Linked DNA regions of Beijerinckia sp. 28-YEA-48. The protein of the gene in region 3 interacts with the protein of the main gene of each other region in a pairwise test. Links are inferred from orthologs where the notes say so. Each region holds a gene or a part of one and is shown on either strand. Other genes may lie near its edges.

The links. Proteins that work in one complex are often made in the same cells at the same time.
Region 1: the proteins of BLW50_RS00415 (region 3) and mtgA interact in binary tests that used the Escherichia coli proteins (3 or more experiments, as listed by UniProt). The link is inferred for Beijerinckia sp. 28-YEA-48 from one-to-one orthologs.
Region 2: the proteins of BLW50_RS00415 (region 3) and BLW50_RS20545 interact in binary tests that used the Escherichia coli proteins (3 or more experiments, as listed by UniProt). The link is inferred for Beijerinckia sp. 28-YEA-48 from one-to-one orthologs.

The regions. Positions count from the first base shown.
Region 1 is NZ_FNSI01000001.1:5,413,822-5,418,013, forward strand. What follows is about bases 496-3,385. They hold mtgA (monofunctional biosynthetic peptidoglycan transglycosylase), read left to right. Parts: upstream 496-1,531; coding sequence 1,532-2,239; downstream 2,240-3,385. Other genes in these bases: BLW50_RS25410 (hypothetical protein), read left to right, coding at 496-681; BLW50_RS25415 (hypothetical protein), read left to right, coding at 742-1,041; BLW50_RS25425 (Bug family tripartite tricarboxylate transporter substrate binding protein), read left to right, coding at 2,399-3,385. In the rest of the region: BLW50_RS25405 (hypothetical protein), read left to right, coding at 1-73; more of BLW50_RS25410, read left to right, coding at 331-495; more of BLW50_RS25425, read left to right, coding at 3,386-3,469; BLW50_RS25430 (amidohydrolase family protein), read left to right, coding at 3,497-4,192. UniProt on the Escherichia coli protein: Peptidoglycan polymerase that catalyzes glycan chain elongation from lipid-linked precursors. May play a role in peptidoglycan assembly during cell division in collaboration with other cell division proteins.
Region 2 is NZ_FNSI01000001.1:4,379,107-4,383,478, reverse strand. What follows is about bases 808-3,877. They hold BLW50_RS20545 (transglycosylase domain-containing protein), read right to left. Parts: upstream 3,496-3,877; coding sequence 1,120-3,495; downstream 808-1,119. Other genes in these bases: dnaN (DNA polymerase III subunit beta), read left to right, coding at 3,765-3,877; BLW50_RS20550 (BQ00720 family protein), read left to right, coding at 812-1,081. Outside these bases: BLW50_RS20560 (C40 family peptidase), read left to right, coding at 1-183; BLW50_RS20555 (Hsp20 family protein), read left to right, coding at 326-754; more of dnaN, read left to right, coding at 3,878-4,372. UniProt on the Escherichia coli protein: Cell wall formation. Synthesis of cross-linked peptidoglycan from the lipid intermediates.
Region 3 is NZ_FNSI01000001.1:89,204-92,105, reverse strand. It holds BLW50_RS00415 (peptidoglycan D,D-transpeptidase FtsI family protein), read right to left. Parts: upstream 2,402-2,902; coding sequence 599-2,401; downstream 1-598. Other genes in the region: rsmH (16S rRNA (cytosine(1402)-N(4))-methyltransferase RsmH), read right to left, coding at 2,810-2,902; BLW50_RS00410 (cell division protein FtsL), read right to left, coding at 2,404-2,808; BLW50_RS00420 (UDP-N-acetylmuramoyl-L-alanyl-D-glutamate--2,6-diaminopimelate ligase), read right to left, coding at 1-566. UniProt on the Escherichia coli protein: Essential cell division protein that catalyzes cross-linking of the peptidoglycan cell wall at the division septum. Required for localization of FtsN.

The sequences.
Region 1 (4,192 bases), 5.3 Mb from region 3 along the record:
CGTTTGGCGACATGGTCATTTCTGCCATTGCGCCATCGGCGATGATCTCATCGATAAGATCGTGAACTTCTAAGTTGCGTGGTGCGCGTCTACTCGCGCAACCCTGATGATAATGTTTGAATCTGTTGAGCGTTCCATCGAAGTGGCAGATGACTGATCCGGTTCCTTCGATGCTCGAGTGGTTCCGCGACTTCGCACTTTGGTCGCGTCAACTGCATGGAATGACCACATGATGAACAGAAGATGGCCGGTTTTGATCGTCCAACTGTGCGTACTCGCGGACCTATGACGAGCCGCGCCTGATAGAAAGGACGCACAATGCGAATACTGATGACACTCACAGCGCTCTCAGTCCTGGCCTTTGCAGCGTCAGCTCAGGCGCAATCGCAAGTTCCACAAAGCCGCTCCGAGGGATCCGCTGCGTCAGATACGTCTGCGCCCCAGCGATTTAAGAAGGTTCAGATTGTTGAGTTCAAAGACCTTCCGACCAATTCTCAAAATCAAGTCGATACGGTCATCGCAACGATGCAGCAGGACGATTTACAGAAGCTGCATCAATCAATTGATTCAATCCCGGCGGCTGCGCAGGCCTTGAAAGCGAAGGGCTTGAGTTCATCGCAAGTTGTCGTTGCCAGTCTTGATGATGAGGGAACGCTGACGTTGATTACCAAATCGACGTGAGGTCGCGCTTCCCAATTATTTGAACGTCGTGGGCCTTGGGGGCAATCCAAGGAGCATCCAATGAAACTAGCATCTGCAAATGTTGATCAAGCCATGAGTCATCTCGACGCACAAGTTGTGCCTGATGATCATCCAGTCAACGAGCGTCTGGTCAGTCTGTTCGGCGACCATACCTTCTTCCTCAATCAAAGTGGTCTCAATATCGTCGAGCCAGCGGAGCCAGTCGAGCCTGGTGATGATGGCGCTCTGACAGGACGAGTGATCAAGCTTGCGACGTGGACTGATGAAAGTCGCACCAGCTTGGCGCCGCATGAGCGAGAGGTCACGGAAGTCGTTGTCCCCCTGAGCGATGTCGCATAGCGAAGCCGAACTAAACAGCTATGGAACTTACGGCGCTCGTTGATGAACGGTTTTCATCTCGAGCGCCGTTTGTTTGAAGCCTTCCTTTGGGATTTGCGCGGTGAGAGGCTCTAAGCGCGCCTGCATGACGTGGCCGAGGGGTAATCGATTGGGCTCGCTGGTGGCATGTCACTCATCGCCGTCAGCTCATCAGGCCTCGACTTCCGACGGCCGAACAGCGTTCAGGGTGACGTCCCGATCAAACTTGCTCATCTCGGCTCTTTGCTCGCATGGAAGCCAACCCTATATTATCTGTTAGCGATCAATCGGTTATGCTAAGTTGGTCCACATCGTGGATGTATCGTCTTCTGCTGAAAATTGCGTTTGAAGGAGATGATCCGATATCTTCCTTTATCGGTATCGTTTTGCTGCTGTCTTTGTGGCGGGTTGATAGGAACGTGGAAGCGCGCAGCACGCGCGGCTTCACAGGTAGAGTGAGGCGGAAGCCGAGATGCCAGCACGCGGTCGTGGAGTGAGACGACGCGGCGGCCTCAGGTTCTGGTTCCGGCGGCTGCTGTTCGTTCTCCTGGCCTTGGCGCTGCTGCCGCTCGCTTTGACGCTTCTCTACGCCATCCCGCAGGTGCGGCCTGTTTCGACGTTGATGCTCGCGGACCTGGTTACAGGGGGGTACGATCGGCGATGGGTTGATATCGATGATATCGCGCCGGTGCTGCGCACCGCCGTCATCATGTCCGAGGATGGACAGTTCTGCGCTCATCACGGCATCGACTTTGCCGGGCTGAAGACGGTGGTCGATAAGACGTTGGACGGCGGGACGACCCGTGGCGCTTCGACGATCCCCATGCAGACGGCGAAGAATCTCTTTCTCTGGCCCGGTCGCTCTTTCGTCCGCAAAGCGCTGGAGGCGCCATTGGCGTTGTGGCTCGATGCGGTGCTGTCGAAGAAGCGGCTGCTCGAGATCTATCTCAACATTGTCGAATGGGGGCCGGGCATCTATGGCGCCGAGGCTGCCGCGCGGCATCACTTCGGCCGCTCCGCCAGCGAACTGACGCGCCGTCAGGCGGCGCTGCTGGCGGTGGCGCTGCCTAACCCGATCGTGCGCACCCCGGCGCGGCCAAGTGGCCTCCTCAATCGGCTTGCCTCAGTGATCGAACGGCGGATCGCCCAGGCCGGTAGCTATGCGGCCTGCGTAAAGTAGCGACGTTCGCCGGCATAACCATTCCCTATGCCTTTTCGACATTTTCATATTGGGCCGGTGTGTTGAAAAGCGGCTAGAATCGCTGCGCCTGGTTGGAGAGGGATGTCGCCGCCAGAGCCCGAAGAGCGTTCAGCTCTCGGATTTGGGAGGGAAGTTACAATGCAGCCGTTTCGGACACGGTTAAGCTTGCTCGCCGCGAGCGCTCTGGCATTCGTCCTGCCGCAATTCGTCCTGCCGCCTGCGGCTTCGGCGGACCCGGTTTCGGATTTCTATGCGGGCAAGGTCGTGACCATGCTCGTGCCGGCCAGCGTCGGTGGCGATGTCGATGCGCGCGCCCGCCTGATCTCGCGTTATATGGGCAAGTATATTCCCGGCCATCCGACGATCCTGCCGCGCAATATGCCGGGCGCCGTGGGCTTGCAGGCGGCGAACTGGCTCTACAACATCGCGCCGCGCGACGGCACTGTTCTGCACGCGGTCATGCAGAGCATGCCGACGCATCAATTGCTCGGTGGCCAGGGCGTGCAATTCGACGCCAGCAAATTCATCTGGATCGGCAATACGAGCGATGAATCCAACACCATCGTGTCGTGGGCGGCTTCGGGGGTGAAATCCTTCGCGGATCTGAAGGACCGCGAGGTGACTGTCGGCGCGCCGGGCACATTCACCAACTGTGTCTACTATCCGTTGCTGATGAATGCGGTGCTCGGCACCAAGTTCAAGATCATCTCCGGTTATCCAGGTGGCAATGAAGTCAACCTGGCGATGGAGCGCGGTGAAGTGAGCGCGCGCGCCTGCCAGGCCTGGTCGGCCTGGGCAAGCACGAAGCCTGACTGGCTGGCGGACAAGAAGATCAACATTCTCGTCCAGGTGCGCCGGGAAGCGAGCCCGGAACTACCTGGTGTTCCGTTGTTGGCCGATCTCGCCAGCAATGAGGAAGACAAGATGATCCTGCGGTTCATGTCGATGGACAATTCCTATGGCCGACCGTTCGCGACCACGCCGGATGTGCCGAGCGACCGCGTGAAAGCGCTGCGCCAAGCCTTCGACGAGACGATGCGCGATCCCGATCTTCTGGCTGAGGCGGTGAAGTCCGATATCAAGCTGACGCCTTCGAGCGGTGAGGACGTGCAGCGCCTGATTGCGGAGCTGTTCGCGACGCCCAAGAGCGTCATTGAGAAGACCAAGGCGATCCTGGCTGAAACGGCCCATGTCGCGCGGGTCAAATAGGCTAAAGCTGGGATTTCGGAGAGTCATATGAACGAACATGCCATCCGCGCGCCTGGCGCAGAGGGGGAACTTGCCGATCGGGCACCGCAGCTGCCGCGTGGCAGTTGCGACTGTCAGCTGCATGTCTATGCGCAGGACCGCTCCGCCTATCCGATCCGGCATAACAGGCCGTTGTATGATGCGCCGGTCGCCGAATTGTCCGATGCCCTCCGCATGCACGAACAGGTTGCTCTGGATCGTCTCGTGCTCGTGCAAGCGACCGTCTACACGACCGACCATGCCTTGCTGCTCGACTCCTTGGCGAAATTGACGCCGGCGCGGGCACGTGGCGTCGCCATCATCGATGATAGCGTGACGGATGATGAGCTGAAGCGCCTCGACGCGGCGGGCGTGCGCGCCGCGCGTTTCAATTTTCAGCCGCGGCTTGGGCTTGTTCCGAGCCTCGATATGTTCCGGCGATCGGTCCGCAGAGTTCAGGATCTGGGCTGGTTCATCAAGATCTTTGGTGGTCCGAGCGAGCTAGCCGAGATCGCTGATGAGATCAGGCGATGCGAAGTTCCTGTCGTCATCGACCATATGGGCCATCTGAATCAGGGCGGCGCCATTCATGAAGCCGGTTTGAAGCTGCTGCGTTCGACCCTCGAACAAAAGGATCGCTGGGTGATGTTGTCCAATGGTCATCGTCTCTCGGCGCGCGGCTATCCTTGGGATGATGCCGTCGAG
Region 2 (4,372 bases), 4.3 Mb from region 3 along the record:
GAGGATTCGCCTAAGGCCGAACGCAATCGTGAAATCCTGCATATCCAGAACCGTTCCCTGTTCACCCCCAGGGATTTCGATATTTCCCCTTATTTCGCAGTGATTAAGCCGACACTCGAGACAGGATTCGATTTTCACCGATTTATTCTGGAGGAAGAAGCGCCGCGCTGGATTTCATCTTGATCGGGGCGAAACCATGCCCATATTGGTCTGGTGATCCCGGTGGGGTCGCAGGCAAGAGTACAGCCAAGAATACAGCTAAGAATACTGGGATGCCGAAAGGGTCCCCGACGAGGCGCCAGCAGGGCTTCAGGAAATTAAGACGATGTCCAGGTTACCCACATTGAATTCCCCCTTCCTGCTCGGCTTCGATGACATCGAGCGGGCGCTCGATCGGGTGTCGAGAACCGCCGCTGACGGTTATCCGCCCTACAATATCGAGCGCCTCGCCAAGAGCGATAATTATCCTGAACGGCTACGGATCACTTTGGCCGTTGCGGGGTTTACCCAAGACCAGCTGGAAGTGACGCTGGAAGAGCAGCAGCTCGTCATTCGCGGCAGGCAGACCGAAGACAAGGAACGGGTCTACCTGCATCGCGGCATCGCCGCCCGCCAGTTCCAACGTGCCTTTCTGCTTGCGGAAGGCATGCAGGTCTTGGGAGCGGATTTGAAGAACGGTCTTTTGTCCGTTGATCTCGCCCGGCCACAACCGGAACGGATCGTGCAGAAGATCAACATTGCGGCGCGGGATTGAATGTCAGCGCCAAAGCGGGGCGGGCCCAAACGGGACGCCAGAGTAAGGAGCGTAAAAATGACCGAACATGACATGAACACCATTGCGAACGTGTCGTTGACGCCGGAACAATTCGCCCATCTCGGCGGCGGCATGATTGCTTATGTGCGCCCGATCAAGTCGGAAGATGCGCAACGTCTATTTCCACAGATCGGCGAGATTCAGCCGGGCCTCAATCTTTTCGCCCTGCTCTCCGCCGATGGCACGCCGATCATCCTGACCGATTCGAAGGATGCGGCGATCGCCAACGCCTGGGAGCATTCGCTGCAGACGGTGAGTCTGCACTAAGCGAACATGCGCTTAGGCTGAACGTTCGGCGGTTACACTCAGCCGCCGAACAATCTTTCCAAAATTCCAGGCTGTCGTTGCGGCTCTATCGAGCCTGTCCGGTCATTGCCGATCGGCGCCGGCGGGATCAACGGATTGCCGTTGTCACGCCGGATCGACGGCGGCCGGCTCACACTGTTGTTACCGTTACGCGCCGAGTTCTGACCGGCCTGGCCAGCTTGATTGATGGTCATCGGCCCGTTGCCGGTGGGGCCGATGGGCGCTGGCGGTATCAAACCGCCGGTTTGCGGCACCGAAGCTGGCGGCAGCGGCGCTTGCGAGGCCATCGGTATGGAACCTTGCGGCATAGGCGCTGACGGAATCATGCCCGGTGGTGCCGAAGGCGGCGGTAGGGAATCGCGCCAAGAAGCCGATGGCAAGGGCTGCGGCACAGTGTCTTTCAGCGCTTCACGCATGAAGCGGCTCCAGATATCGACAGGCAGATTGCCGCCCGAGGTTTTCTTGGTCGGCGAATTGTCGTCGTTGCCGAGCCACACACCAGTGACGAGACTGCTGGTGTAGCCAACGAACCAGGCGTCGCGATAATCCTGGCTCGTGCCGGTCTTGCCGGCGGCCTGCCAGCCTTTCAGCTCCGCCTTGCGCGCCGTGCCGGTGAGCAGCGTTTCCTGCATCATGCCGTTCATCATCGCCACATATCTGGCATCGATGATCCGTCCGAAGCTCGAGCCCTTGCGTTGATAAAGCAGCTTGCCGGTGGCGGTTTTCACGCGCGTGATCACATGCGGCTGAATGCGAATGCCGCCGTTGGCGAATGGCGCATAGGCCGACACCAGTTCAAGCGGCGTCACTTCCGATGTGCCAAGCGCGATCGAGGCATTCGGCTGCAACTCCGAGACGATGCCCAGGCGCTGCGCCGTGGCGACGACAGCCTTCGGCCCGACTTCCTGCGTCAGGCGCACCGCCACCGTGTTCAACGACAATGCCAGCGCCTGCGTCAGCGTCACCGGACCAAAATATTCGCGCGACGAATTCGACGGCCGCCAACCCTTGATGTTGATCGGCGCGTCGTCACGCACGGTGTCGGGCGTAAGGCCCCGTTCCAGAGCCGTGAGATAGACGAAAGGCTTGAACGCCGAGCCCGGCTGCCGTTTCGCCGCGACCGCGCGGTTAAACTGGCTGTCGGCATAATTGCGTCCGCCGACCAAAGCGCGGATCTGTCCGTTCGGATCGATTGAGACGACGGCGCCTTGCGACACGCCGTAACGGCCGCCGAGTTTATTGATCTCTTCGGTCAGCGCCCGCTCGGCCGAGGACTGCAGCACCGAGCTCAATGTGGTGGTGACGACGATGTCCTGGTCGATCGCGCCGACCGTGTCGTCGAGAATATCCATGACGAAGTCGGCGGCGTAATTGATCGAAGCCGCGCCGGCTTCGCGCGTCACCGTGGCCGGCTTGGCCATCGCGATCCTCGCCATCGCGTCGGTGATCAGGTGTTCCTGCGCCATGGCGGTGATCACCTTGGCGGCGCGATCGGCCGCACCGCTGGGATTACGGTTGGGCGCCAGCCGTGTCGGCGCCACCATCAGGCCCGCGAGCATGGCCGATTCGGACAAGGTGAGCTGGCGCGCGCCATGGCCGAAATATTTCTGCGCCGCGGCCTCGATGCCGTAGGCGCCGGAGCCGAAATAGACGCGGTTGAGATAGAGTTCGAGAATCTGGTTCTTCGAATATTTCTGCTCAAGCCAGATCGACAGGATGGCCTCCTGGATCTTGCGCGACATGGTCCGCTCCTGGGTCAGGAACAGATTTTTGGCGAGCTGCTGGGTCAGCGTCGAGCCGCCCTGCATGCTGCTGCTGCCGGTGGCGTTGCGCAACAGAGCGCGGGAAATCCCTAGGACGTCGATGCCCCAATGGCTGTAGAAGCGGCGATCCTCGATGGCGACGAAGGCATTGGGCACATAGGGCGGCAGGTCGCGAAGATGCGCCGCCGGCCCGCCGGTGTCGCCGCGATTGGCCAGCAGCACGCCGTCTTCGCTGAGAATGGCGATATTCGGCGGCCGCTTCGGCACTGCCAGCTGGTCGATCGGCGGCAATTGCGCCGCATGATAGGCGATCAGGCCGGCCAGCCCGACACAGCCCCAGATGCCGGTGATCAACGTCAGATAGATCAACGTACCGAAGGCTGAACGGCGCTTGCGGCGGCCTTTTTTGGGCGCGGCGCGATCGTTCCCACCGCCGCCGCCACCGATCAGGCCGCTGAGAAAGCCCTTTTTACGCTTGGCCTTGCCCCGCTCTGGGGCCGCTTGTTTGCGGCCGGGTCGCGTCGGCCGATCGGCGGGATCAGCGCGCAATTCTTCGGATCGCCGCTTCGGCGAGTCGAAAACGGGCTCTTTCCTGCTGAAAATACCGCGCATTGCACTCCACGCCCGCCCCGCCGGTCGTTTCTCAAGGGGATCGATGGCAGATCGACCGAGGAAAGCGGCGGCAATGAGAAATTACGGCGTCCGGATTAAGCCCCGGTAAAGCATGGGTGTCTTTACCGCAACGCGGTGGAAAGCTGTTGAAAGTCGGGGCCGCTGTCCACACGGGCTCGAGGCGCGCTTGCACAGGGCCTTGCAAACGGCGACAATTTCAGCCCTTTGGGACAAGCTATTGGGCTGAATATCAGGGAATGGGTCCGGCTATGAAGGTCACGCTGGAGCGCGCAGCGCTTCTGAAATCGCTCGGGCATGTACACAGGGTCGTCGAGCGGCGCAATACGATCCCGATTCTGTCCAACGTGTTGCTGCAGGCAGCCGGCCGATCGCTGCTGCTGAAAGCGACCGATCTTGATCTCGAGATCACCGAAACGGTGGCGGCCGATGTCGGCCAGGCGGGCGCCACGACACTGCCCGCCCACACCCTCTATGACATCGTCCGCAAATTGCCGGACGGCGCTCAGGTGTCGCTGGAACAGTCGGGCGAGGGCGGCCAGCTGCTGCTGCGCTCGGGCCGTTCGCGCTTCACCCTGCAATCGCTGCCCGAGACCGATTTCCCCGATCTCAATGCCGGCGATCTCAGCCACAAATTCGTTCTGCCGGCGGGCGATCTGAAGAAACTGATCGAGAAGACGCAGTTCGCCATCTCGACCGAAGAGACGCGCTACTATCTGAACGGCATCTTCATGCACACCACCGATTCCGGTGGCCACACCATGCTGCGCGCCGTCGCCACCGATGGCCATCGTCTGGCGCGTGTCGAAATGCCGGCGCCGCAAGGCTCGCCGGGCATGCCGGGCGTGATCATTCCGCG
Region 3 (2,902 bases):
CGCGACAGATTGGTGAAGGCGCCGGCTGCCAGACGCACACCATCGAGACGCTTCTGCTCGAGGCCGTGCGAGGAGGCTTCCATGGCCAGATGGGTGATGCCGTCGCCGGCCAAGCGATCAAGCACTTGGTGCAGCGTGATCGGATCAGGCGTCGTCAGCGATCCATAGGCGACACCCTCGGCGGTCACGACACCGGTCGTGCCCAGAGCCGCCGACGGAAAACCAAGCTTCTGCCAGATCTGGCGCACGAAGGAGGCTGTCGATGTCTTGCCGCTGGTACCGGTGATCGCGGCGATCACGGCCGGCTGGCGCGCATAAAACCGCGCCGCCGCTTGCGCCAGCGCTGCCCGCACATCAGCGACCTTTACATAGACGGCCCCGGCCACCGGCGTCTCCGGCAGCTGTTCGCAGACGATCGCCACAGCGCCATTGGCATGAGCCTGCGCCGCGAAGCTAAGCCCATCGGCCTTGACGCCAGGGACAGCGAAAAACACGAAACCCGCGCGCACGGCACGGCTATCGGCGGTCAATCCCGCAACGTCACGACCAGCGACACCATCCGGCATCGCGGCGGACGGCAGAATATCGCGCAGCTTGCTCACCGCCAGGCGCTCCCGCTTGAAGGCAGACCAATGCCCAGACGCGCCACTGACGGAAAGACTTGCGACATCTGCGGCGTCGCCACGCGCGGCGGCAGGCCGAGCATCGGCGTCACGCGCTCGATAATACGCCCGGTCGTGGCGCCGGCGTTATAAGCGGCGGTGCGCGCACCGCCGGTTTCCGGCACGCCCTGGGGTTCGTCGTAAACGGTCAGGAACAGATATTTCGGCTTATCGGCCGGAGCGATCGCCGTGAACGTGGTGAACACACGGTCGTTGGAATAGCGTCCGTTCACAACCTTGTTCGCCGTTCCCGTTTTGCCGCCGGGGAAATAACCCTGCACGTTGATCGTGCGCGCCGAACCAACTTCCGCATTGAGGCGCATCAGATAGCGCATGCTTTCCGAAGTGTCAGGGCGGATCACTTGCGGCGAGATGGCACGCGCCTCCTGTTCCGAGCGCATGAGGAACGTTGGCTTGATCAGCTGACCGCCGTTGACCAGCGCCGACACCGCCATCATCGCCTGCAAGGGCGCGACCGCCAGGCCATGGCCGAAGGCGATGGTCATCGTGTTCAGCTCACCCCAATTGCGCGGCACGATCGGCTCGGCGCTTTCGGGTAGTTCGGTGCGCATACGATCGAGCTGGCCGATCTTGCGCAGGAACGCCTTGTGCCCCTCGACGCCGATCATCAGGGCCATCCGGGCCGTGCCGACGTTCGACGAATAGGTGAAGACTTCCGACACCGACAGCACGCGGTTTTGCGCATGGAAATCGTTGATGGCGAAGCGTCCGTAGCGCAAGGCGCCACGCGCATCGATCTTCGTGTTGACCGTGACCTTGCGGGCTTCCAGCGCCATCGCCATGGTCAGCGCCTTGAAGGTCGAGCCCATTTCGAACACACCGACAGTCATGCGGTTGATGCGGTTGGGTTCCAAGGCATCGACCGGATTGTTCGGATCATAGTCGGGCACCGAGGCGATCGCGATGACCTCGCCGGTGTTGACGTCCATGATCGCGGCAGCAGCCGCCTTGGCCTTGAATTTCTCGATGCCTCTGACGAGCTCGTCGCGCACCGCATAAGTGGCCTTGATGTCGAGCGACAGCTTGATCGGCTTCATATCGCTCGAACGCGCCGTCAGGCCAGCAAGGGCCAGATCGTTAAGGCCGTTGCCGTCGATATATTTCTCGACGCCAGCGATGCCGATATTGTCGGTGTTGGTGAAGCCGAGCACGTGGGCAGCCACCGGACCGTTTGGATAGACGCGTTTATTCTCCGGCAGAAAGCCAACACCCGGCAGGCCGAGGCGGAACACCTCTTCGCGCTCCTTGGGCGTGATACCGCGCTTGACCCAGATGAAACCTTTGCGCGAACCAAGCCGGTCCCGCAATTCGCGCGCGTTCACATCGGGCAGAACCGCGGTGAGCAGTTCCACCGCTTCATCCTTATCGATGATGCGACGCGGTTCGGCGAAAACGGAATCGATCTTGATGTCGGTCGCCAGAATATCGCCGTTACGATCGACAATATCGGGCCGCGCCCGTGAGCTTGCTTCCGTGGCCGCCCGCTTCAAACCGTTCTGCTCGGGCTTCATGCCAAGCCAAATGAGCTTGCCACCGAGAAACACGAAGACCGCGGTGAACGCCAGGGTGATCAGCCGGACGCGCGAGCCACTCTTGCCAATGCGGGTGCCAAGCACCCCGCGCAGGAACGGCACCAGCCAGGAGCGGATCGAACGACGACGCGGGGGAGGAGCGACATCTTGCATGTTGTCCTCAGGAAACGGCTGCGAATGGGACATGATTAGCGCGCCTCCGCATTCTGTTTCGGCGTAGCGGCGCCGCGCGTCGAACCCGTGACATCACGCGGCATCGGCGTCGCTTCACCAAGGCCAAGCAGATCGAGCTTCTTGCCGATGCTATCGACCCATGGCGCCCGCTCCGGCAGGTCCTGCGGCTGAACGATCTGATCAATAGAGAGCTGCTTGAGATCGAGATGTTTGTCCGCCAGGGCCTGGATGCGACCGGGACGGATAAGATGGGCGAATTCCGCCCGCATCATGGCGATCTGGTCGCGCTCCTGCTGGTTGGCGTTCTTCATTTTCAAAATTTGTTCGGCGAACAGAATGGTCTCGTATTTGATCGAATAGGCGTAAATCGCCGCGCCGATCAGCGCTAGAATTGCGACCACATTGAGGGTACGGAACATTTCAGCCTCGCTTCGGTTCGCGCACGGGCAGAGCCGCGAGGCGAAGAACATCTTGGGATACCGGCCGGGTCGGCGCTTGGGTGCGCACAGCCCA